2 regions of the Agromyces arachidis genome follow, and region 2 is predicted to be linked to the other one. Evidence: predicted binding sites of a transcription regulator. Region 2 holds the regulator's gene; the other holds the start of a gene.

Region 1 (11,888 bases), on a different contig from region 2:
CGTGAGGGCGACCGCGATCCAGGCGAGGGCGAGCGGGATCGAGTTCACGGGCACCAGGAACATCACCGGGATGAGCAGGGCGACGGCGATCCCGACCCACCACGGCCAGACCCGGCGGCGGAGGGCGCCGAGCACGCCGACGACGGCCAGGCCGATCGCGGTGAGCGATACCTCGACGAGGAACACCTCGACGGGCGGCTCGACCCCGGTGGCCGCGACCCACGCCATGGTGACGCCCGACGTGCCGAGCCCGATGATCGCCGGCAGCCACGCGGCCAGCCGTGCGCCGCGAGGGGCGAGCGCGGCGAGCGCGACCGCGGCGGCGACGAACGCGCCGCCGCCGAGGCCCTCCGATGCGCCGCCGAGGCCCTCGGCGTGATCGCCGACGTCGGTGCCGCTGAGCGCTCCGGCGGCACCGACGGCGAACTGTGCGGCGTACAGTGCCACCGCGGTCCAGGCGGCCGATCGGGCCCGGGTGCGACGGCGTGTCGTCGAGGCATCCGGGACGGGGACGGCGGCGTCCGCGGAGGCGGAGGAGAGCGGGCGGTGGTCGACGGACATGGTCGTGCTCCTTCCGAGGCGACGGGGACCGGGATCCGTCCGGTCGAACGACCCGTCGGAACGAGGGTCGCGCTGGAGGCGTCCCGCCCGGTCGGGCGCCCGTCCCGGATCCCGGGCGGCCGGTACGCTTGACGGGTGACCGTACGACTCCACGATTCGAAGGCCCAGGCCCTGCGTGACTTCGTGCCCCTCCAGGAGGGGCACGTCGGCATGTACGTCTGCGGACCCACCGTGCAGTCGAGTCCGCACATCGGGCACCTGCGCAGCGCCCTCGTGTACGACATCGTGCGCCGGTGGTTCCTGGCGCGCGGGTACGCGGTGACCTTCGTCCGGAACGTGACCGACATCGACGACAAGATCCTGAACGCCGCCGCCGAGGAGGGCATCGGCGAGCAGTGGTGGTCGCTCGCGTACCGGGTCGAGCTCGAGTTCACCGCCGCCTACAACACGCTCGGCATCCTGCCGCCGACCTACGAGCCGCGCGCGACCGCGAGCGTCACGCAGATGCAGCGGATCATCCAGCGGCTCATCGACCGCGGGCACGCCTACCCGGCGCCCGACGGCTCGGGCGACGTCTACTTCGACACCGGCAGCTGGCCGGCCTACGGCGAGCTCACCCGGCAGGCGCGCGAGAACATGGAGGCCGCGGCCGACTCCGACCCCCGGGGCAAGCGCGACCCGCGGGACTTCGCGCTGTGGAAGGGGCACAAGGCGACCGAGCCGCGCTCCGCCGGCTGGGAATCGCCGTGGGGCCCGGGCCGGCCCGGATGGCACATCGAGTGCTCGGCGATGGCCGCGCGCTACCTCGGCCCGGAGTTCGACATCCACGGCGGCGGCCTCGACCTGCGCTTCCCGCACCACGAGAACGAACTCGCCCAGTCGACCGCGGCCGGCGACGGCTTCGCACGCTACTGGGTGCACAACGGCCTGGTGAACATCGGCGGGCAGAAGATGTCGAAGTCCCTCGGCAACTCGGTGTACGCGCACGAGCTCACCGCGCTGGCCTCGCCGCTCGCGGTGCGCTACTACCTCGGGCAGGCGCACTACCGGTCGACGCTCGACTACTCGCCCGAGGCGCTCGCCGAGGCCGAGGCCGCGGTCGATCGCATCCGCACGTTCCTGTCGCGCGTGGAGCGCCGGCTCGCCGGCACCCATCACGCCGACAGCGGCGCGGATGCCGCGTGGCCCGATGCCTTCGCCGAGGCGATGGACGACGACCTCGGCGTGCCGCAGGCCCTCGCCGTGCTGCATGAGACCGTGCGGGCCGGCAACCAGGCGCTCGACGACGAGGACCTGCCGACCGCGGCGATGCGGCGCGGGCAGGTCGTCGCCATGGTCCGCGTGCTCGGCATCGACCCCGCCGACCCGGCCTGGGCGACGGAGGCCGGGCCCGTGGCATCCGCACTCGACAGCCTCATCACCCGCCTGGTCGAGGACCGCCGCGCCGCGCGCGACGCGAAGGACTGGGCCACCGCCGACCGCATCCGCGCCGAACTCGCCGATGCCGGCATCACCATCGAAGACAGCCAGACCGGAACGCATTGGAGCCTCACCTCATGAAGGGCAGCAGCGGAAAGCCTCGCGCCGGAGCGGTGCGCAAGAAGGGCAAGGGCCAGAAGGTCGGGACCGGCGGCCACAGCCGCAAGGCGCTCGAGGGCAAGGGCCCCACGCCGAAGGCCGAGGATCGGCCCTACCACCAGGCGTACAAGAAGAAGGCCGCAGCCGAGCGTGCCGCGGCGAAGTCCGGCGGGCGCGCGCCCGCGCGCGCCGGTGCGCCTCGCGGAGCCTCGGGTGCCGCCCGGCGATCGAAGTCGGGCGACGAGTCCGAGATCGTGACCGGCCGCAACGCGGTCGTCGAGGCGCTGCGCACGCGCATCCCCGCGACGACGCTGTACGTGGCCGCTCGGATCGAGATGGACGACCGCGTCAAGGAAGCCGTGAAGATCGCGACGAACCGCGGCATCCCCATCCTCGAGGTCATGCGGCCCGAGCTCGACCGGCTCTCCGGCGAGGGCGGCGTGCACCAGGGCCTCGCGCTCAAGGTGCCGCCCTACGAGTACGCGCACCCCGTCGACCTGCTCGACGAGGTGCTCGCCGATGACGGGACGCCGTTGTTCGTCGCGCTCGACGGCGTGACCGACCCCCGCAACCTCGGGGCGATCATCCGCTCCACGGCGGCGTTCGGCGGGCAGGGGGTCATCGTGCCCCAGCGCCGGTCGGTCGGCGTGACGGCCGCCGCGTGGAAGACCTCGGCCGGGGCGGCTGCACGCGTGCCCGTGGCGATGGCGTCCAACCTGACGCAGACGCTCAAGGCGCTGAAGGAGCGCGGCGTCTTCGTCCTCGGCCTCGACGGCGACGGCGACGTCTCGCTCCCGGGCCTCGACTTCGCCGACCGCCCGATCGTGGTGGTCGTCGGCTCAGAGGGCAAGGGCCTGTCGCGCCTGGTCACCGAGACGTGCGATGCGATCGTGTCGATCCCGATCTCGGCGGCCACCGAGTCGCTGAACGCGGGCATCGCCGCATCCGTCACGCTCTACGAGATCGCGAAGCTGCGCGCGGCGCGCGACTAGCCGTCAGACCTTCAGGCGCCAGTCGCCCTCGTCGTCGGGGTCGTGGATCGGCACCTCGTCGGTGTCGGTGGCGACCGGCAGCGCGGTCGTGATGGCCTCCGTCGGCGGCCCGATCACGGTCGCCTCGTCGCGCCGGTGGCGCAGCACGTCGTTGATGTACGAGGTCAGCGCCTCGGCGAGGGGCACGTCGTGGCCGCGCTGCTGCGCCATGTACCAGCGGTGCTCGAGCAGTTCGTGGAACACCTCCGCGGGTTCCAGCTTGCCGCGGAGCTCCTGCGGCACCGCGCGCACGACGGGCTCGAAGACGCGCATCTGCCACTCGTGCGCCACCATCTCCTCGTCGAGGTCCTGCTTGTTGTAGGCGGCGCGGTAGGAGTCGAGGTCGTTGAGGAGGCGCCGGGCCTGGTTCTCGCCGGCGTCGAGCCCGGTGAGCCGGAGCAACCGACGCTGGTGATGCCCGGCGTCGACGACCTTCGGCTGGATGCGCAGGGTCGTGCCGGAGGAGTCGGTGCGGATGGCGAGCTCCTCGATGTCGAATCCGAGGTCGTTCAGGCGGTTCACCCGCTCGTTGATGCGCCAGCGCTCGCCGACGCCGAACGACTCGGACCCCGTCAGCTCGGTCCACAGCTTGCGGTACGCGTCGACGATGCCGTTCGAGATGTTGACCGGGTCGAGCTCGTCGGCGACGCGGCCGCCGGCCTCGAGGTCGAGCAGTTCGCCGGCGATGTTCACCCGGGCGATCTCGAGGTCGTTCTCGCGCTGCCCGTTCGAGAGTCCGCCCTCGTAGAGCTTGCCGGTCTCCGCGTCGACGAGGTAGGCCGCGAACGCCCCCGCATCGCGGCGGAACAGGGTGTTCGACAGCGAGACGTCGCCCCAGAAGAACCCCACGATGTGCAGGCGGACGAGCAGGACCGCGAGGGCGTCCACGAGGCGCGTCGCGGTGTCGGGCCGCAGCGTCTGCGAGAACAGCGCGCGGTAGGGCAGCGAGAACCGCAGGTGCCGCGTGACGAGTACCGGCGCGAGTTCCTCGCCGTCGGCATCCGTGCGGTTCGTGATGACCGCCACGGGTTCGACGCAGGGGATCTCGAGGCGCTGGAGCATGCGCAGCATCTCGTACTCGCCCTTGGCCATCTCGGCCGTCGTCTCCTTGATGGCGACGACGTGGCCGCTGAGGTGCGCGAAGCGGACCAGGTGCCGGGAGATGCCCTTCGGCAGCGCCGCGATGGTCTCGTTCGGCCAGGCCTCGAGCGCGAGGTCCCACGGCAGGTCGAGCAGGGCGGGGTCGGTCATCGCCGACGTGATCGAGAGTGTGCCGCTCATCAGGCCCAAGCGTACCCGGGAACGACGATGCCGGCCGGGCCGAGGCCCGACCGGCATCGCGGTCGCAGGATGCGACGGATCAGTTGGCGACGGCAGCCGGGTTGAGCCGCTGGCCCGACTCGGCGTCGAACACGTGGATGTGCTTGGGCGTCGGCAGCAGGTAGACCGTCTCGCCGGCGTTCGGGTGCACGCGGCCGTCGACGCGCGCGACGATGTCGGTGCGCTTGCCCTCGATGGTGGAGTGGCCGTAGAGGTAGCCGTCCGCGCCGAGCTCCTCGACCAGGTCGACCTCGACCTCGATGCCCTCGCCGGGCGTGTTCGAGACGGTGATGTCCTCAGGACGGACGCCGACCGTCACGACGGAGCCGGTCGCGTGGGCGATGGCGTCGCGCTCGACGGGCACGACGGACTGCCCGAACTTGACGCCGCCGTCGGCGAGGTCGGCGTGGAACAGGTTCATCGCCGGCGAGCCGATGAAGCCCGCGACGAAGACGTTGTCGGGCCGCTCGTACAGCTCGCGCGGGCTGCCGACCTGCTGCAGCACGCCGTCCTTCAGGACGGCGATCCGGTCGCCCATCGTGAGCGCCTCGGTCTGGTCGTGCGTGACGTAGACCGTGGTGACGCCCAGGCGGCGCTGCAGCGAGGCGATCTGGGTGCGCGTCTGGACGCGGAGCTTGGCGTCGAGGTTCGACAGCGGCTCGTCCATGAGGAACACCTGGGGCTGGCGCACGATCGCGCGGCCCATGGCGACGCGCTGGCGCTGGCCGCCGGAGAGCGCCTTCGGCTTGCGGTTGAGGTACGGCTCGAGGTCGAGGAGCTTCGCCGCCTCGAGCACGCGCGCGGCCCGCTCCTCCTTGCCGACGCCGGCGATCTTGAGCGCGAAGCCCATGTTCTCGGCCACGGTCATGTGGGGGTACAGCGCGTAGTTCTGGAAGACCATGGCGATGTCGCGGTCCTTCGGCGGCACGTCGGTGACGTTGCGGTCGCCGATGAAGATGTTGCCGTCGTTGACCTCTTCGAGGCCGGCGAGCATGCGCAGCGAGGTGGACTTGCCGCAGCCCGAGGGGCCGACGAGGACGAGGAACTCGCCGTCCGCGATCTCGAGGTCGAGCTTGTCGACGGCCGGGCGGGTTCCGCCGGGATACAGGCGGGTGGCCTTGTCGAACGTGACTGATGCCATGGTTCTGTGCTCCTTCACCGGCAGGTACGTGCCGGACGATCCGTAGTGAATGGAAACGCCGACCTCGGTGTCGACGCTCCCTCAGTATGTCACGTGGCCGCGGACGAGCCGCATCGAGCCGGTCGTCCCCGGCGTTCGCCGAGGCCGCATCGAGGCCGTGTGCACGTCCCGTTTGGGCGATTCACAGTGTGCGCTCCTACACTCTTCGATGCGTGCGCCTGCATCCTCGCGCGCCCTCACAGCGACCCGGAGTTGACCATCCATGAGCACTGGCGGACCCATCCAGCCGCGCCCCACCCGCAACGAGCGACGTGAGGCGGCCCGTGAGAAGGCGCGACTCCTCCGCGAGGAGCAGCGCAAGAAGGAGCGCCGGAACCGATTCCTGATCCAGGGCGGCGTCGTGGTGGCCATCGTCGCCATCGCGGCCCTCGTCTACGGGATGATCGCCGCCAACATGCCGACCGACGGGCCCGGCCCCCGCAACATGGCCAGCGACGGCATCCTGCTGGTCGGCGGCGAGAACGGCATCGAGGCCGTCGAGACCCCCGCGATCCCGGCGGGCGGCGACCCGACGCCCACCGAGCCCGACGAGAGCGGCACCGTCGCCAACATCGTCGTGTACGTCGACTACCTGTGCCCCTACTGCGGGCAGTTCGAGCAGACCAACTCCGAGTCGATGCGCACGCTCGTCGAGCAGGGCGCCGCGACCCTCGAGATCCACCCGATCGCGATCCTCACGAACAAGTCCGCGGGCACCCAGTACTCGCTCCGGGCCGCGAACGCCGCCGCCTGCGTCGCGGAGGAGTCGCCGGAGGCCTTCTTCGACTTCAACGCCCTCATGTTCGAGAACCAGCCCGAGGAGCTCACCGCGGGCCCGTCGAACGCCGAGATCAAGGAGCTCGCCGCGGAGGCGGGCGCGGCGTCGTCGGTCGACGAGTGCATCGACGACACGCAGTTCAAGAGCTGGGTCGAGGACGCCACCAACCGGGCGCTCACGCAGCCGATCCCGAACTCCGACCTCGAGTCGGTCAAGGGCACCCCGACCGTGCTCGTGAACGGCAAGCAGTACGTGGGTTCGCTCGAGGACCCGGCCGAGTTCCGCGCCTTCGTCCTCCAGGCCGCTGGCGAGAGCTACTCCGAGTCGAACGGCACGCCGACCCCGACCCCGACGCCCACCCCCGCGGGCTGATCGTCGCGGACCGGCCCGGACCCGATGGGTCCGGGCCGTCGTCGTCCCGCCGGCCCGATCGGTAGGATGTGGGGGAGTCACGCCGGCTTGGCGCAATTGGTAGCGCACCGCTCTTGTAAAGCGGTGGTTACGGGTTCGAGTCCCGTAGCCGGCTCCATGTCGATCACGCCGGCCCCCGCATCCCGCCCCGACGAGGGCGGTTCGGCGGCGCCGTCGCACCACTCGCCCCCGCACGCCCACGCGGTGGACTCGCGCGTGCCGATGTGGGTCGCGATCGCGTTGACGATCGTGTCCGGTTCGCTCGTGGCGCTGCAGTCCCGCGTGAACGGCCAGCTCGCGCGGGCCATCGACGACTACTCGGTCGCCGCGGTGATCTCGTTCGGCTCCGGACTGGTGCTGCTGCTCGCCGTCGTCGTCGCCTGGCCAGGCGGCCGCCGCGGCCTGCGGCGTCTCGGGGTCGCGTTCCGCGCCGGCGCCGTGCCGTGGTGGATGCTGCTCGGCGGGGTGGCGGGGGCCTGGTTCGTCGCCACCCAGGGCATCGCCGTCGGCGTGCTCGGCGTCGCCCTCTTCACCATCGGCGTCGTCGCCGGGCAGACCCTCGGCGGCGTCGTCTTCGACCTGATCGGCATCGGCCCCGGCGGCCGGCGCCCGCTCACGGTCGCGCGCGTGGTCGGCGCCGCCTTGGCGCTCGCGGCGGTCGCGTGGGCCGTGTCGGCGCAGGTCTCCGCGTCGGTGCCGCTGTGGCTGATGCTGCTGCCGTTCGCGGCGGGCATCGGTGCCTCGTGGCAGCAGGCCATGAACGGCCGGGTCCGGACCGCGGCGGCGAGCGCCCTCGCCGCGACGGTGGCCAACTTCGCCGTCGGCACGACCGTCCTGCTCGGCGTGATGCTCGTGCACGCGGCATCCTCCGGCTGGCCCGCGGCCATGCCGACCGAGTGGTGGCTGTACTCCGGCGGCGCGATCGGCTGCGTGTTCATCGCGGCCCAGGCGGTGCTCGTGCGCCGCGTGGGCGTGCTGCTGCTCGCCCTCGGGCTGGTCGCGGGCCAGCTCTCGGCCGCGTTGGCGCTCGACCTGCTGATCCCTGCGACGGGGCGTCCCGTCGGGATCGCGACGATCGGCGGCACCGTGCTGGCGCTCGTCGCGGTGGCGCTCGCGGGCGTCCGCTGGGCGCGCCCGAAGCACGTCGCCGCGCCAGAGGCGGAACCGGTCGCCGAGGCGGCGCGGCCGATCAGTCCAGCGAGCTGAAGCGCGCCGCGACGTCGACGGCGACGCGCCGCTCGGGGCGATCGCGGTCGGGCCTGCCTCCGACGTAGAGCCATCCCAGCAGGCGCTCGCCCGCGGCCAGCCGGTGCGCGTCGGCGACGATCGGATGGCGCGTGAGCGGGCCGGTCCGCCACATCACGGCCCACCCGGCCTCGTCGAGCAGGAGCGAGAGCAGGTGGCCGACTCCCGCGGCCGTCGCCTCCTGCTCCCATTCCGGGACCTTCGGGTGCGGCCGGGTCGTCGCCACGAGGGCGAGCAGCAGCGGAGCGCGCTGCGGCTTGGCCTCGAGCTTGGCCGCCGCGGCGCCCTCGGCTCCGGCGGCGGCGGCGAGCGCCCGTCCCACGCGCCCGCGGGCTTCGCCACGGATCGCGATGACCCGCCACGGCGCGAGCGAGGCGTGGTCGGCCACGCGCGCCGCCGCGGCCAGCAGGTCGAGCAGCTCGGCGTCGTCGGGGGCGTCGTCGGTCACCTTCGGCCAGGATCGCCGGGCGAGCGACGCCTCGCGAACGGATGCCACGCTCAGGACTCGGGTGCGAAGTCGAGCGCGATCGAGTTCATGCAGTACCGGTCGCCCGTCGGGGTGCCGAATCCGTCGGGGAACACGTGCCCGAGGTGCGAGCCGCAGTTCGCGCAGCGCACCTCGGTGCGCACCATGCCGAGCGAGGCGTCCTCGAGCAGTTCGACCGCGTCGGGGCGGACGGACTCGTAGAAGCTCGGCCAGCCGCATCCGGAGTCGAACTTCGTGCCGCTCTTGAACAGCTCGGCGCCGCACGCGCCGCACGTGTAGACGCCGGCGCGCTCCTCGTCGAGGAGTTCGCCCGTCCACGCGCGCTCGGTCCCGGCCCCGCGCAGCACCGCGTACCGCTCGGCGCCGAGCTCCTCGCGCCACTGCTCCTCGGACTTGTTCACCTGGTACGCCATGCGGACTCCTCGTCGTTCGTCTCATCCCATCGTCGCAGTTCCCGCGACAGGCGGTGCAACGCATGACGGGCCGTGCATGTTCCGCGGAGTGCCCGGGACCCGGGTGGCGTGCCGGCCCAGCGGCATCCGCTCTCTAGGATGTCCTCTGACGAGTGGGCGACCGCGACGGACTCCGAGGAGGTGCGATGGCCGCAGCAGGACGGCGGGGGCCGGAACCGATCCCGGCGCGCTCGGGCGAGGGCCTCGACGAGCACCGCCTCGGCATCCTCGTCTTCGAGGCGCGGGCCTGGCGGGATCCGGCGCGGAAGGCCGACGCGATCCGCGACGAGCTCGGGATGTCGGCCGCACGCTACTACCGGCTGCTCGGCGAGCTGGTCGACGATCCGGCCGCCCTCCGCCATGATCCGATGCTCGTGAAGCGGCTGCAGCGCCAGCGCGCGGCCCGAGCCGCCGCCCGCGCGGAGCGGACGATGCCCACCGGCGTCGCCGCGGATCCGCGCCGGCCCCGACCTCGGCAGGACCCATGACCCAGAAGTATCCGAGAGACCGGTTCGACTCGATCCCGCACGGCATCGAGCGGGTGGGGGCGCACCGCGCCCCGGCGCGACGCGGGTCGCGCTGGGTCGCGTTCGGCTGGGCCGCGCTCGCGACCGTGGTCCTCGCCGGCGCGGGCATCGCGGCGGTCAGCGTCTACAACGACCGGCTCGACTTCGGGGGCGGCGAGCCCGTCCCCACCCAGTCGCCGGTGGCGACGGCGCCCCCGACCATCGCGCCCGACGTCCCGGTCGCCGTGCTGAACGGCACGACCACGAGCGGCCTCGCGGCGAGCGTGGGCGAGACCCTCACGGCGGGCGGCGTGCAGGTCGGCATCACCTCGAACGCCGACACCTCCGACATCGAGACCACGGTCGTCTACTACGCCGCACCCGAGCTCGAGGGGGCCGCGCGCGGCGTGCTCCAGCTGCTCCCCGTCGGCGACGTGCGGCTGTCGGAGGAGTTCGGGGTCACCGGCATGCAGCTCGTCGTGGTGCTCGGCGCGGACTACGCGTCGCAGGCCCAGGGCTGACGACCGGGAATCGTTGCAAATCTGCGATCATTCGCGGCGCCCGGGCCCTTGTGCCCGGTCAGCGGCCTGTGACTATCTGGATTCGGCCGCTCGCACGCGCGTGGCGCACCCGGTGCCGGGCCCCCGGCGCCGGGTCGGCTCGTCGGCGGCCCGGTACAGGCGACGGCACGTGCTGACTCGGATACAGGCAACATGGGAGCAACGCATGGCGAACGGAACCGTGAAGTGGTTCAACGCTGAAAAGGGATACGGATTCATCACCGTCGACGGCGGAGGCCAGGACGTCTTCGTCCACTACTCCGCCATCGACATGGCGGGGTACAAGGTCCTGGAGGAGGGCCAGCAGGTGACCTTCGAGGTCGGGTCGGGCTCCAAGGGCCCGCAGGCCGAAGCGGTCCGCCCCGCCTGAGTCCGCACCCGTCGAAGCGCCGCCGGCGACGCCGGCGGCGCTTCCGCGTGCGCGGGCCGGGCGCAGCCGCCGCAGCTCGCTTGCACTCGGCGCGGGTGAGTGCCAGAATCGGTTTGGCACTCTCTCGTTTTGAGTGCTAAACCCTTGGAATCTTTGAACGTCCGGAAGGGACGAGAGACACACATGGCAAAGATCATTGCTTTCGATGAGGAGGCCCGCCGCGGGCTCGAGCGTGGGCTCAACCAGCTCGCCGACGCGGTCAAGGTGACCCTCGGCCCGCGCGGCCGCAACGTCGTCCTCGAGAAGAAGTGGGGCGCCCCCACGATCACCAACGACGGCGTGTCGATCGCCAAGGAGATCGAGCTCGACGACCCGTACGAGAAGATCGGCGCCGAGCTCGTCAAGGAGGTCGCCAAGAAGACCGATGACGTCGCCGGCGACGGCACCACGACCTCGGTCGTGCTCGCCCAGGCGCTCGTCCGCGAGGGCCTGCGCAACGTCGCGGCCGGCGCAGACCCCATCTCGCTCAAGCGCGGCATCGAGAAGGCCGTCTCGGCCGTCTCCGAGGAGCTGCTCTCCGCCGCGAAGGAGATCGAGACCAAGGAGCAGATCGCCGCGACCGCGTCGATCTCGGCCGCCGACGCGCAGATCGGCGAGATCATCGCCGAGGCGATCGACAAGGTCGGCAAGGAGGGCGTCGTCACCGTCGAGGAGTCGAACACCTTCGGCACCGAGCTCGAGCTCACCGAGGGCATGCGCTTCGACAAGGGCTACCTGTCGGCGTACTTCGTCACCGACCCGGAGCGCCAGGAGGCGGTGTTCGAGGACCCGTACATCCTCATCGCCAACCAGAAGATCTCCAACATCAAGGACCTGCTCCCGGTCGTCGACAAGGTGATCCAGTCGGGCAAGCAGCTCCTGATCATCGCCGAGGACGTCGACGGCGAGGCCCTGGCCACGCTCGTCGTGAACAAGATCCGCGGCATCTTCAAGTCGGTCGCCGTCAAGGCGCCGGGCTTCGGCGACCGCCGCAAGGCCCAGCTCCAGGACATCGCGATCCTCACCGGCGGCCAGGTCATCTCCGAGGAGGTCGGCCTCAAGCTCGAGAACGCCACCCTCGACCTGCTCGGCCAGGCGCGCAAGGTCGTCATCACGAAGGACGAGACGACCATCGTCGAGGGCGCGGGCGACCCCGACCAGATCGCGGGCCGCGTCGCCCAGATCCGCTCGGAGATCGAGAACACCGACTCGGACTACGACCGCGAGAAGCTGCAGGAGCGCCTCGCCAAGCTCGCCGGCGGCGTCGCCGTCATCAAGGCGGGTGCGGCCACCGAGGTCGAGCTCAAGGAGCGCAAGCACCGCATCGAGGACGCCGTCCGCAACGCGAAGGCCGCCGTCGAGGAGGGCAT
Region 2 (11,888 bases):
GGGCCGGGCTCGTCCATCCACTGCACGTGGAGCTGCTCCATGGCGCCCTCGTCGACGAGGACGATGGCCAGCTCGGCGTCCGGGTGGACGTGCAGGGCGTCGAGCGCGTACACCGCGAGCCGCTGGAGCGCCGCCTCGTCGACCTCGACGGCGGACTCGTTGTTGACCTCGATGCTCACGTGCTCCTCTTCCTGGGCAGGTGGTCGCGCGGCCCGCTCGCACCGCGCCGGTCGGCGCCGCGGCGCTCCGCGCGGTTGGCGAACTCGCGTGCCTGCTCCCGCTCGAATCGCTGGGCCTGCGCCCGCTGGTCGTACTCGGTGTAGGCGTCGATGATGCGACCGACGAGGCTGTGGCGCACGACGTCGTCGCTCGTGAGCCTCGCGAAGTGGATGTCGTCGACGCCGTCGAGGATGCGGGTGACGAGCCGGAGGCCCGACGAGCCGCCCGGCAGGTCGACCTGCGTGATGTCGCCGGTCACGACCATTCGCGAGCCGAACCCGAGCCGGGTGAGGAACATCTTCATCTGCTCGGGCGTGGTGTTCTGCGCCTCGTCGAGCACGACGAACGAGTCGTTGAGCGTGCGCCCGCGCATGTAGGCGAGCGGGGCGACCTCGACCGTGCCAGAGGCGAGGAGCTTGGGCACGAGCTCGGGATCCATCATCTCGTTCAGCGCGTCGTAGAGCGGCCGCAGGTACGGGTCGATCTTCTCCGTCAGGGTGCCGGGCAGGAAGCCGAGCCGCTCCCCCGCCTCCACGGCGGGGCGTGTGAGGATGATGCGGTTCACCTCCTTGCGCTGCAGCGCCTGCACGGCCTTGGCCATCGCGAGGTAGGTCTTCCCGGTTCCGGCCGGCCCGATGCCGAACACGATGGTGTGCTCGTCGATGGCGTCGACGTAGGCGCGCTGGCCCTCGGTCTTGGGCCGGATGGAGCGGCCCCGGGCGGACACGATCACCTGCCCCAGCGCCTCGGACGGCCGGGAGTTCGGGTCGGCGTCGAGCATGCGGGCGGAGCTCCTCACTTCGATGGGCGTCGGGTCCTCGCCGCCGCGGACGAGTTCGAGCAGTTCCTCGATCAAGCGGCGCACCCGCCGGCGATCGTCGTCGTCGCCGCGGATCGCGATCTCGTTGCCGCGCACGTGCACCTCGACGCCGGGGTACTCACGCTCGATGGTCGTGAGCAGGCGGTCCTGCGGGCCCAGCAGCCGGACCATCGCGATGCCGTCGACGTGGAGCCGCTCCTCGTCGGGGCGTGCTTCGGGAGCGAGGGGCCGGGCCTCGCCCGAATCGTCAGCGCCCGCCAAGCGACCCCTCCTCGAGCCCGCCGCCGAGCACGTGGGCGTGGACGTGGAACACGGTCTGGCCCGCGGCGGGCCCCGTGTTGAAGACCAGGCGGAACTGGCCGCCGGCGAGGTCGTCGGCGATGCCGCGCGCGACCGACACGAGCTCGGCGAGCAGCCCGGGGTCGCCCGCCGCCAGTTCGACGACGTCGCGGTACTCGCCCGAGCGAGGCGTCACGATGACGTGGACGGGCGCCTGGGGCGCGATGTCGTGGAACGCGATCACGCGATCGGTCTCGACGACCATGCGCGCCGGGATCTCACCCGCGGCGATGCGCTCGAAGACCGTGGGTTCGGCGGTTCCGCTCATCCCACCATCGTAGCGACGGATGCCTCACCACCGCCCGAGCGCGACCGACAGCACCGCGATCGCCGCAGGCCCGGCGGTCGAGGTGCGCAGCACCGACTCGCCGAGCCGCACCGGCTCGCCGCCCGCCTCCACCAGCCGCTCGATCTCGGCCGGGTCCATACCGCCCTCCGGCCCGACCACGAGCGCGAGGTCGCGACCGTCGTGACGGATGCCGCCGAGCGGGGTCTCGGCGCCCGGCACGAGCAGCAGCATCCGCTCGCCCTGCAGTCGCGCCGGGAGCTCGCGCGTCGCTGCGACGGGCTCGACCGATGGAATCCGCGACCTGATCGACTGCTTGACCGCCTCGCGGACGATCGCAGTCCAGCGGGCCCGCCCCTTCTCTGCCTTCGGTCCCTCCCAGCGCGACACCGAGCGCCTGGCCGACCACGGCACGATCCGGTCGACGCCGAGTTCGGTCGCGGCCTGCACGGCAAGCTCGTCGCGGTCGCCCTTCGCGAGCGCCTGCACGAGGGTGAGCCGCGGCGACGGCTCGGGCTCGTCGCGCACCGCGTCGACCACCAGTTCGAGCCGGCGCGGCTCGGCCGCGGTGACCGTTCCGGAGACGATCCGTCCCCGGCCGTCGCCGACCGCCGCGCGCTCGCCGACGCGCACGCGCGCGACCGTCACCGCGTGCCGCGCTTCATCGCCCGCGAGCACGACCTCGTCCCCGGCGGCGACGCCGTCGAGGTCGAGGTCCTCGTCGAGGTAGAGGCTGCTCATCGCGGCATCCGAGCCTGCGTCACCCGAGGAACCGGTCGCGCAGCCGCGCGAACAGGCCCTGCTGGAAGTGCCCGAGCTGGGGCGGCTGCGCCTTGCGCTGCTTGGCGAGCTGCTGCACGAGCTCGCGCTCCTTGTGGCTGAGCTTGGTCGGCGTGACGACGTGCACCGCGACCTTGAGGTCGCCGCGGCCTGCGCCGCGCAGGTGCGTGATGCCCCGGTCTCGCACGGTCAGGATCTCGCCGGACTGCACGCCGGGCTTCAGCTCGAGGTCGACGTCGCCGTCGAGCGCCGCCACCTTCGCCGTCGTGCCGAGGACCGCGTCGGTCATCTGCACCTCGAGGGTGCACAGGAGGTCGTCGCCGTTGCGGCTGAACACCTCGTGGTTCTTCACCTTGACCTCGAGGTAGAGGTCGCCGTTGGGTCCGCCGGCGGGGCCGGCCTCGCCGGAGCCCGGCATCTGCAGCCGGACGCCGGTGTCGACGCCGGCCGGGACGTCGACCGAGACGGTGCGCCGGGCGCGGACGCGGCCCTGCCCCTGGCAGGTGGCGCACGGCGTGGCGATGATCGTGCCGTAGCCGCGGCACGAGCCGCACGGGCTCGAGGTCATCACGTTGCCGAGGAGCGAGCGGACGGCGCGCTGGATGTGCCCGGTGCCGCCGCAGATGTCGCACGTGACTGGCGAGGTCCCGGGCTGGCAGCACGAGCCGTGGCAGGTCTCGCAGGTCACCGCGGTGTCGACCTCGATGTCGCGGTGCGTGCCGAAGATCACGTCCTCGAGGCCGACCTCGAGCCGGATCAGCGCGTCCTGGCCCCGCTCGCGACGTGAACGGGGGCCGCGGCTGGCCTGCCCGGCGCCGAAGAACGTCTCGAAGATGTCGCCGAAGCCGCCGAAGCCGGCGCCGTTGAACCCGCCCTGTCCGCCGCCGAGGTCGTACTGCTGACGCTGCTTCGGGTCGGACAGCACGTCGTACGCGTGCGTGACCTGCTTGAAGCGCTCGGACGCCTCGGCGCCGGGGTTCACGTCGGGGTGCAGTTCGCGGGCGAGGCGGCGGTACGCCTTCTTGATCTCGTCGGGGCTGGCGTCGCGGGAGACGCCGAGGACCTCGTAGTGGTCTGCCACGGAGGCGGATTCCTTTCGATTGCCGGTGACGGATGCCGCCGCTCGGGCGGCTCCGCGCGGGTCAGTTCTCGCCGAGCGTTCGCGAGAGGTACCGGGCCACCGCGCGTACGGCGGCCATGCTCTGTGAGTAGTCCATGCGGGTCGGACCGACGATCCCCAGTCGCGACACGTCGCGCCCCGGGATCTCGAACGCGCTCGACACGACGGAGGTCTCGCCGAGCCCGTAGGCCGCGTTCTCGCGGCCGATGCGCACGGCGAGGGGCTCGTCGGCGTTCATCTCGCCGAAGAGCCGGAGGATCACGACCTGCTCCTCGATCGCCTCGATGACGCCGAGGATGTTGCCGGCGAAGTCCTGCTCGGTGCGGACGAGGTTCGCGGCGCCGGCGACGACCAGCCGATCGCTCCGGGTCAGCTTCGCCTGGTCGGCGAGCGTCGCCGCGAGGGTGCGGAGCACCTCGGCGTGGGCGCGGTCGGCGTCGGCGGTCTCGTGGGACAGCGCGGCCGCGGCATCCGTCATCGTGAGCCCTGCGGCGACCTCGTTGAGGCGGTTGCGGAGCCGGTGCAGCGTCTCCTCGTCGACCGGCTGGTCGAGCTCGGCGAGCCGCTGCTCGACCTGGCCCGAGTCCGAGATGAGGATGCAGAGCACCCGGGTCGGCGCGAGCGAGACCAGCTCGACGTGGCGCACGCGGGCGCGGGTGAAGCTGGGGTACTGCACGACGGCGAGCTGGCGGGTCAGCTGGGAGACCAGGCGCACCGTCCGTGCGAGCAGCTCGTCGAGGTCGTTCGACTCGCCGAGGAAGGTCTCGATCGCGTGCCGCTGGGCGGTGGTGAGGGGCCGGATGTCGGCGAGCTGATCGACGAAGACCCGGTAGCCCTTGTCGGTGGGGATGCGCCCCGACGAGGTGTGCGGGGCCGCGATGAGCTCCTCCTCCTCGAGCAGGGCCATGTCGTTGCGGATGGTCGCCGCCGACACGCCGAAGTGGTGGCGCTCGACGATGGTCTTGGATCCGACCGGCTCGCGCGAGGCGACGTAGTCCTGCACGATCGCGCGGAGGACGGCGAGACTGCGTTCCGAGACCATGACCCTCGCTTCCCTCCACGACCGACCGTCCCGCGGACCCGGCTTAGCACTCGGTTCGCGTGACTGCCAATCCTACCGCGAGATTCCTCCACGCCACCGTTGCCGGGCCGCGCCCCTCGGCAGTAGCGTGTGCATCGCCACGGGCGATCGCCCCCGCGCGGGCGGACGACCACGGCATCCCCCTCAACCCGAAAGGCCTCGTCCCGCATGACCGACCCCACGCCCCAGCCCGCTCCCCAGCCCGCCGCGCCGCTCTCGCACGAGCAGGACGTCCAGTGGGGCTCGTTCGCCCACCTCGGCGGCATCCTCGGCATCCTGCCGTCGCTCATCATCTGGCTCGTCTTCAAGGACCGCGGCTCGTTCACGAACACCGAGGCGAAGGAGGCGCTGAACTTCCAGATCACCCTGACCCTGGCCACGGTGGCCCTCTGGATCGTCGTGACCATCCTCACGGTCGTCACCTTCGGCGTCGGCGCCGTGCTCGGCATCCTGCTGTACGTGCCGTGGATCCTCGGCGTCGTCTTCTCGGTGATCGCGTTCCTGCAGGCCAAGGAGGGCCGCCACTACCGCTACCCCTTCGCACTGCGACTCATCAAGTAGTCGCCGGCGACCCGCGACGCGCCGGTCCGAGACCCCTCGACCGGCGCGTCGCCCTGTGCCAGCATGAGGAAACGCCTCGCGACACGGCGTGCGACCGACCAAGGAGCCAGCATCATGTCCGACGCACCACCTCCCACACCGCCCAACCCGCCGAGCACGCCGCCTCCGGGCGACGCCGCTCCCCCGCCGCCTCCGCCTCCCCCTCCCGGCGGGACGCCCCCGCCGCCCCCGCCCGCGGGCGGACCCGCCGGCGCGGCCCAGGAGATGAGCCCGCCCGACCAGCGGCTGTGGGCCACCCTGATCCACATCGGCGGCGCGATCTTCGCATTCTGGCCTTCTCTGATCGGTTACCTGGTGTTGAAGGACCGCGGGGCCTTCGTGCGGAATCACTCGGCCACCGCGTTGAACTTCCAGTTGACAATGCTCATTGCCGAGGTTGTCGGCTGGATACTGTCGGTCACGGTGATCCTCGCCGTCATCGGCGTCCCGCTGCTGGTTGCCGTGTACATCGTCCGCATCGTGTTCAGCATCATCGCAGCGGTGACCGCGAACAAGGGCGAACCGTACACCTACCCGCTCGCAATCAAGTTCGTGAGCTGATCACTCCTCGAGCAGGCGCCGCACGACGGCGTCGGCCAGCAGACGCCCTCGCCGGGTCAGCGTGAGTCGCCCGGCGAGGGCGTTCTTCGCGTCCACGAGGCCGTCGGCGATCAGTCCGGCGACCGCGTGCCGGCCGGCGGTGCGCAGCGACGCGACCTCGAGTCCCTCGCGGATCCGGGTGAGGAGCAAAACCCGCTCGGTCTCGCGCGTCGCCGCATCGAGCGTCTCCCGGCCGACGGCGGGCGAGACCCCGGCCGCGAGGCGCTCCGCGTAGGCGGCGGGATGCTTGGCGTTCCACCAGCGGACCCCGCCCACGTGGCTGTGCGCCCCGGGGCCGATGCCCCACCAGTCGTCGCCGCGCCAGTAGCCGAGGTTGTGACGGGAACGGTGCGAGTCACCGGTCGCCCAGTTCGAGACCTCGTACCACTCGTATCCGGCTGCGGTGAGCCGGTCGTCGGCCAGCTCGTACATGTCGGCGGTCAGGTCGTCGTCGATCGGCGCGAGCTCGCCGCGGCGGATCTGCCGCGCCAGCTTCGTGCCGTCCTCCACGATGAGCGCGTAGGCGCTCACGTGGTCGGGGCGTTCGGCCACCACCGCGTCGACGCTGGTGCGCCAGTCGTCGAGCGACTCCCCCGGCGTGCCGTAGATCAGGTCGAGGCTGACGTCGAGGCCGGCGGCGCGCGCCCAGCGCACCACGAGCGGCACCCGCGCCGGGTCGTGGGTGCGGTCGAGTGCCGCGAGCACGTGCGGCACCGCCGACTGCATGCCGAACGACACGCGCGTGAACCCGCCGTCGGCCAGCCGCTTCAGGTCGTCGGGCCCGACCGAGTCGGGGTTCGCCTCGGTGGTGACCTCGGCGCCGTCGGCGATCCCGAACTCGTCGCGCACGCCCGCCAGCATCCGAACGAGGTCGGCGGCCGGGAGCATCGTCGGCGTGCCGCCGCCGAAGAAGACGGTCCGCGCCGCCCGGTCCGGGGCGCCGGATGCGGCGAGCACCCCGCGCGCGAAGCGGATCTCGTCGATCGCCTGGTCGGCGTACTGCGCCTGCGTCACGCCGCGGAGCTCGCCCGCGGTGTAGGTGTTGAAGTCGCAGTACCCGCAGCGGACCCGGCAGAACGGGACGTGCACGTAGACGCCGAACGCGCGCGTCGCGGCATCCGTCGTCGCCCCGCCGGGCAGCAGGCCGTCGGCGGGCGCCGGGTCGGCGATCGGGAGCGGACCGGCCACGTCAGGTGTAGGCGGGGTGCAGGGCGCGGAGCTCGTCGCGCGTGAGGTCGCGGCGACGACGTCGCACGAGCGGCGCGACCAGGCGGTGGATGCCGCCCCGAGGCTCGAGCGCCGAGCGGATCGTGAGCCAGACGGTGTCGTCGTCGCGGTGCTCCAGCACGAACGACTCCTCGCCGTGCTCCGGGGCCTCGCCGGCCGTGCCGTAGGCGAATCCGATCCGCCCCGGCTCGTCGACGACGTACACCACGAGGATCGGGATGGAGCGCGTGCGCAGGCGCCCGCGGCGCTTGAGCGTCGCGGTCATGCCCGCCGAGACGAACGGCGTGCCGTCGGCGGCGAATCGCTGCTCGCTCCGCGCCGACGGCTGGTCGGACCGCGGCGACCCGTCGGCGTCGTAGACGATGCCCGTGTACTGCGCGCCGGTCCCGGGGGCGATGTCGGCGACGTCGAATCCGGCGCCCTTCTGCACGCCCCACGTCATGAGCTCCTCGGCGGCGCGATCGAAGCGGTCGCGACCGGAACCGAGCCTGACGGAGTCCTCCGCGGGCCGGAACCCTGCGGGCGGATAGCGCAGCAGGTCGGGGTCGAGGGTCGCGCCGATCGCGCCGTAGGTCACCGACTGGTCGGTGAACGTGCTGCGTCGAGTCATCCGAACATCGTACTTCGGCGCCGCGCCGCGGCCGGAATCGACCGCCCGCGCTGCTCGCGGGGCGACGCGCTGCCGCCCACGCGTCCGACTACTTCTTGGCGTCCTTCTTCTCGGTCTCGCCCGAGAGCGCGGCGATGAACGCCTCCTGGGGCACCTCGACGCGGCCGACCATCTTCATGCGCTTCTTGCCCTCCTTCTGCTTCTCGAGGAGCTTGCGCTTGCGGGTGATGTCGCCGCCGTAGCACTTCGCGAGGACGTCCTTGCGGATGGCGCGGATCGACTCGCGCGCGATGATGCGCGCGCCGATCGCCGCCTGGATCGGCACCTCGAACTGCTGCCGAGGGATGAGCTCGCGCAGGCGCCCGGTCATCAGCACGCCGTACGCGTACGCCTTGTCGCGGTGCACGATCGCGCTGAACGCGTCGACCTGCTCGCCCTGCAGCAGGATGTCGACCTTCACGAGGTCGGCGGCCTGGTCGCCGGCGGGCTCGTAGTCGAGCGACGCGTACCCGGCGGTCTTCGACTTCAGGTTGTCGAAGAAGTCGAACACGATCTCGCCGAGCGGCATGTGGTATCGGATCTCCACGCGATCCTCGCCGAGGTACTCCATGCCGAGCAGCGTGCCGCGACGCGACTGGCAGAGCTCCATGATGGTGCCGACGTAGTCCTTCGGCGCGAGGATCGCGGCCTTGACGATGGGCTCGCGCACCTCGGCGATCTTCCCGCCGGTGGGGAACTCGCTCGGGTTGGTGACCGTGACCGTCTTCTTGTCCTCGGTCGTGACCTCGTAGACGACGGACGGCGCGGTCGCGATGATGTCGAGGCCGAACTCGCGACGCAGGCGCTCCGTCACGATCTCGAGGTGGAGCAGGCCGAGGAACCCGCATCGGAAGCCGAAGCCGAGCGCCACCGACGTCTCGGGCTCGTAGACCAGCGCGGCATCCGACAGCTTGAGCTTGTCGAGCGCCTCGCGGAGTTCGGGGTAGTCGCTGCCGTCGATCGGGTACAGCCCCGAGAAGACCATCGGCAGCGGCTCGGTGTAGCCGGCGAGCGGCTCGGGCGCGGGCTTCGCGGCGCTCGTCACGGTGTCGCCGACCTTCGACTGGCGCACGTCCTTCACGCCGGTGATCAGGTAGCCGACCTCGCCGACGCCGAGGCCCTTGGTGGGCGTCGGCTCGGGGGCGCTCACGCCGATCTCGAGGATCTCGTGCGTCGCCTTCGTCGACATCATCTGGATGCGCTCGCGCGGGTTCAGCTGGCCGTCGACCATGCGGACGTAGGTGACGACGCCGCGGTAGCTGTCGTAGACGGAGTCGAAGATCATCGCCCGCGCCGGGGCGTCCGCGTCGCCCACCGGGGCGGGGATGCGCTCGACCACCCGGTCGAGCAGGTCCTCGACGCCCATCCCGGTCTTGCCCGAGACGCGCAGCACGTCGTCCGGAGAGCCGCCGATGAGGTCGGCGAGCTCGCGGGCGTACTTCTCCGGCTCCGCGGCCGGCAGGTCGATCTTGTTCAGCACCGGGATGATCTCGAGGTCGTTCTCGAGCGCCAGGTACAGGTTCGCGAGCGTCTGCGCCTCGATGCCCTGGGCGGCATCCACGAGGAGGATCGCGCCCTCGCACGCGGCGAGCGAGCGGGACACCTCATAGCTGAAGTCGACGTGACCCGGCGTGTCGATCATGTTCAGGGCGTAGCCCGTGCCGCCGAGCTCCCACGGCATGCGCACGGCCTGGCTCTTGATCGTGATGCCGCGCTCGCGCTCGATGTCCATGCGGTCGAGGTACTGCGCGCGCATGTCGCGGTCGGCGACCACGCCGGTGATCTGCAGCATGCGGTCGGCGAGCGTCGACTTGCCGTGGTCGATGTGCGCGATGATGCAGAAGTTGCGGATCAGCGCGGGTTCGGTGGCGGCGGGCACCGGTGGTTCAGCGGCTCTCGGAGACATCCCCACGATTCTCCCATGCGCGCGATCCCACTTTCGACGGATGCCGCCCGGAGGCCCCGGGACTACGCTGAAACGCACCATGACCGTGCTCGATGCCCCACTCGTCGGACGGGTGCAGCCGTCGGCGCTGCGCCCCGTCTTCCGGTCCCTGCGCGTCGGGCTGCACGTGCTCGTCGTCGGGCTCACCGTGTTCGTCCTCGCGCGGGCGGTGTTCAGCGCCGATGCGCAGCTCGTCGCGATCGCCATCCTCTCGATCGCCTTCGTCGGCACCTACGCCGTCGGCGTCGTCACGGCCCACCAGGTCGTCTCGCCCTGGATGCGCGCCGGATGGCTGGTCATGCTGCTCGGCTTCTGGCTCGGCCTCGCCGCGCTCACCCCGGATGCCGCGTTCCTGGCGTTCCCGCTGTTCTTCCTCGAGCTGCACGTGCTCCCGGCCCGCTTCGCGGTGCCGCTGGTCGGCGTGACCTTCCTGCTGAGCGTCTGGAGCACGACCTCGCACCTCGGGTTCGAGGTCGGCAGCATCCTCGGACCGTTCATCTCGGCCGGGGTCGCCGTCATCATCGGCCTCGGGTACCGAGCGATGGCCGTCGAGTCTCGCGAGCGGCAGTCGCTCATCCTCGACCTCCTCGCCACCCGCGAGGAGCTCGCCGCGGCGAGCCGCGAGGCGGGCACGCTCGCCGAGCGCGAGCGCATCGCGCGCGAGATCCACGACACGGTCGCGCAGGGCCTGTCGAGCATCCAGATGCTCCTGCACGCCGCCGAGCGCGACGTCGACGACGACGCGGTTCGCGACCGGCTCCGCCTGGCGCGCGAGACCGCCGCCGACAACCTGCAGGAGACGCGTCGGTTCATCCGCGAGCTCACCCCGCCCGCGCTCGATGAGCAGACCCTTCCGGGCGCGCTCCGCCGGCTCGCCTCCGCCACGAACGAGCAGGCCGCCCAGGCCGGCTCGCGCACCCGGATCTCGTTCTCGCTGAGCGGCGAACCGGTGCCGCTGCCCATGTCGATCGAGGCGACGCTGCTGCGCATCGCGCAGGGCTCGCTCTCGAACGTCGTCAAGCACGCCGAGGCGGCGCGCGCCGAGATGACGCTCAGCTACTTCGGCGACGAGGTGGCGCTCGACGTGGTGGACGACGGCCTCGGATTCGACCCGGCCTCGCTCGAGTCCGAGGGACCGGACGCCGCATCGTTCGGCCTGCGGGCCATCCGGCAGCGCGCCGAGGCGCTCGGCGGCACCGCCGACGTGGAGTCCGCCCCGGGCAGCGGCACCGCCCTGTCCGTGCGCATCCCGGCGGTGAACGGATGATCCGGCTCGTGCTGAGCGACGATCATCCGGTGGTCAGGGCGGGGATGCGGGCGCTCCTCGAGGCCGAGCCCGACCTCTCGGTGGTCGGCGAGGCCGCGACCGCGGAAGAGGCCGTGGCGCTCGCCGCCGGGCCGGGCGTCGACCTCGTGCTGATGGACCTGCAGTTCCCGGGCCGCCTGCAGGGGGTCGACGCGACCCGCCGGATCCGAGCGACCGCGGGTGCGCCGCGCGTCCTCGTGCTCACCAACTACGACACCGACGCCGACATCCTGGGCGCCATCGAGGCCGGCGCGAGCGGATACCTGCTCAAGGATGCTCCGCCCGGCGAGCTCGTGTCCGCCATCCGCGCGGCCGCGTCGGGCGAGTCGGCGCTCGCGCCGGCGGTCGCGTCCCGTCTCGACGCATCGCAGCGCAGCCCCGACCAGCGCCTCACCGTGCGCGAGTCGGAGGTGCTCGCGCTCGTCGCGGCGGGGAGCACGAACCGCGAGATCGGGCAGGCGCTCTTCCTCAGCGAGGCGACCGTCAAGTCCCACCTCGTGCACATCTTCACCAAGCTCGGCGTCGGGTCGCGCACGGCCGCCGTCGCGAAGGCGCGCGAGCTCGGCGCCATCCGGGCGGGCTGACGGATGGCGCGCGCGACGGTCGTCCTCGTCCACGGCATCCGCACGTCGGCGACCATGTGGCGCGGCCAGGTCGCGCGGCTGTCCCACCGCGACCTCGACGTCGTCACCGTCGACCTGCCGGGCCACGGGAGGCGGCTCGGCGAGGCGTTCACGCTCGACGCGGCGATGCGCGCGATCGACGAGGCGCTCGGCACCGCCGACCCGACGGTGCCGCGGCTCCTCGTGGGCCTGAGCCTCGGCGGCTACCTCGCGATCGAGTACGCGGCGCGGCATCCGCATCGCCTGGACGGCCTCGTGGCCGCCTCCTGCGGAACCCGCCCGCGGGGCGCGGG

The links. Region 2 encodes HrcA, which represses chaperone genes, less so after heat shock. Its sites were predicted from a motif close to TTNGCACTCGNNNNNNNCGAGTGCNAA; they were not measured.
Region 1: groL (chaperonin GroEL) is a predicted target of HrcA. The motif match lies at 10,593-10,619, and genes of this name have one in related genera.

What each region holds. Positions count from the first base shown of each region.
Region 1 is NZ_JBRBDK010000009.1:59,711-71,598, forward strand. Features, by position in the region: gene ACUY4T_RS12315 (hypothetical protein) at 1-561, opposite strand, end outside; gene cysS (cysteine--tRNA ligase) at 697-2,121, shown strand; gene rlmB (23S rRNA (guanosine(2251)-2'-O)-methyltransferase RlmB) at 2,118-3,131, shown strand; gene ACUY4T_RS12330 (DUF4032 domain-containing protein) at 3,135-4,451, opposite strand; gene ACUY4T_RS12335 (ABC transporter ATP-binding protein) at 4,531-5,631, opposite strand; gene ACUY4T_RS12340 (DsbA family protein) at 5,894-6,820, shown strand; tRNA gene ACUY4T_RS12345 (tRNA-Thr) at 6,902-6,977, shown strand; gene ACUY4T_RS12350 (DMT family transporter) at 6,977-8,065, shown strand; gene ACUY4T_RS12355 (nitroreductase family protein) at 8,049-8,600, opposite strand; gene msrB (peptide-methionine (R)-S-oxide reductase MsrB) at 8,603-9,004, opposite strand; gene ACUY4T_RS12365 (DUF3263 domain-containing protein) at 9,190-9,531, shown strand; gene ACUY4T_RS12370 (LytR C-terminal domain-containing protein) at 9,528-10,070, shown strand; gene ACUY4T_RS12375 (cold-shock protein) at 10,276-10,479, shown strand; gene groL (chaperonin GroEL) at 10,663-11,888, shown strand, end outside.
Region 2 is NZ_JBRBDK010000008.1:61,668-73,555, forward strand. Features, by position in the region: gene ybeY (rRNA maturation RNase YbeY) at 1-179, opposite strand, end outside; gene ACUY4T_RS11580 (PhoH family protein) at 176-1,210, opposite strand; gene ACUY4T_RS11585 (HIT domain-containing protein) at 1,287-1,646, opposite strand; gene ACUY4T_RS11590 (16S rRNA (uracil(1498)-N(3))-methyltransferase) at 1,671-2,405, opposite strand; gene dnaJ (molecular chaperone DnaJ) at 2,425-3,525, opposite strand; gene hrcA (heat-inducible transcriptional repressor HrcA) at 3,587-4,606, opposite strand; gene ACUY4T_RS11605 (DUF4870 domain-containing protein) at 4,814-5,206, shown strand; gene ACUY4T_RS11610 (DUF4870 domain-containing protein) at 5,471-5,806, shown strand; gene hemW (radical SAM family heme chaperone HemW) at 5,807-7,033, opposite strand; gene ACUY4T_RS11620 (DUF1990 domain-containing protein) at 7,035-7,682, opposite strand; gene lepA (translation elongation factor 4) at 7,771-9,627, opposite strand; gene ACUY4T_RS11630 (sensor histidine kinase) at 9,707-10,933, shown strand; gene ACUY4T_RS11635 (response regulator) at 10,930-11,556, shown strand; gene ACUY4T_RS11640 (alpha/beta fold hydrolase) at 11,560-11,888, shown strand, end outside.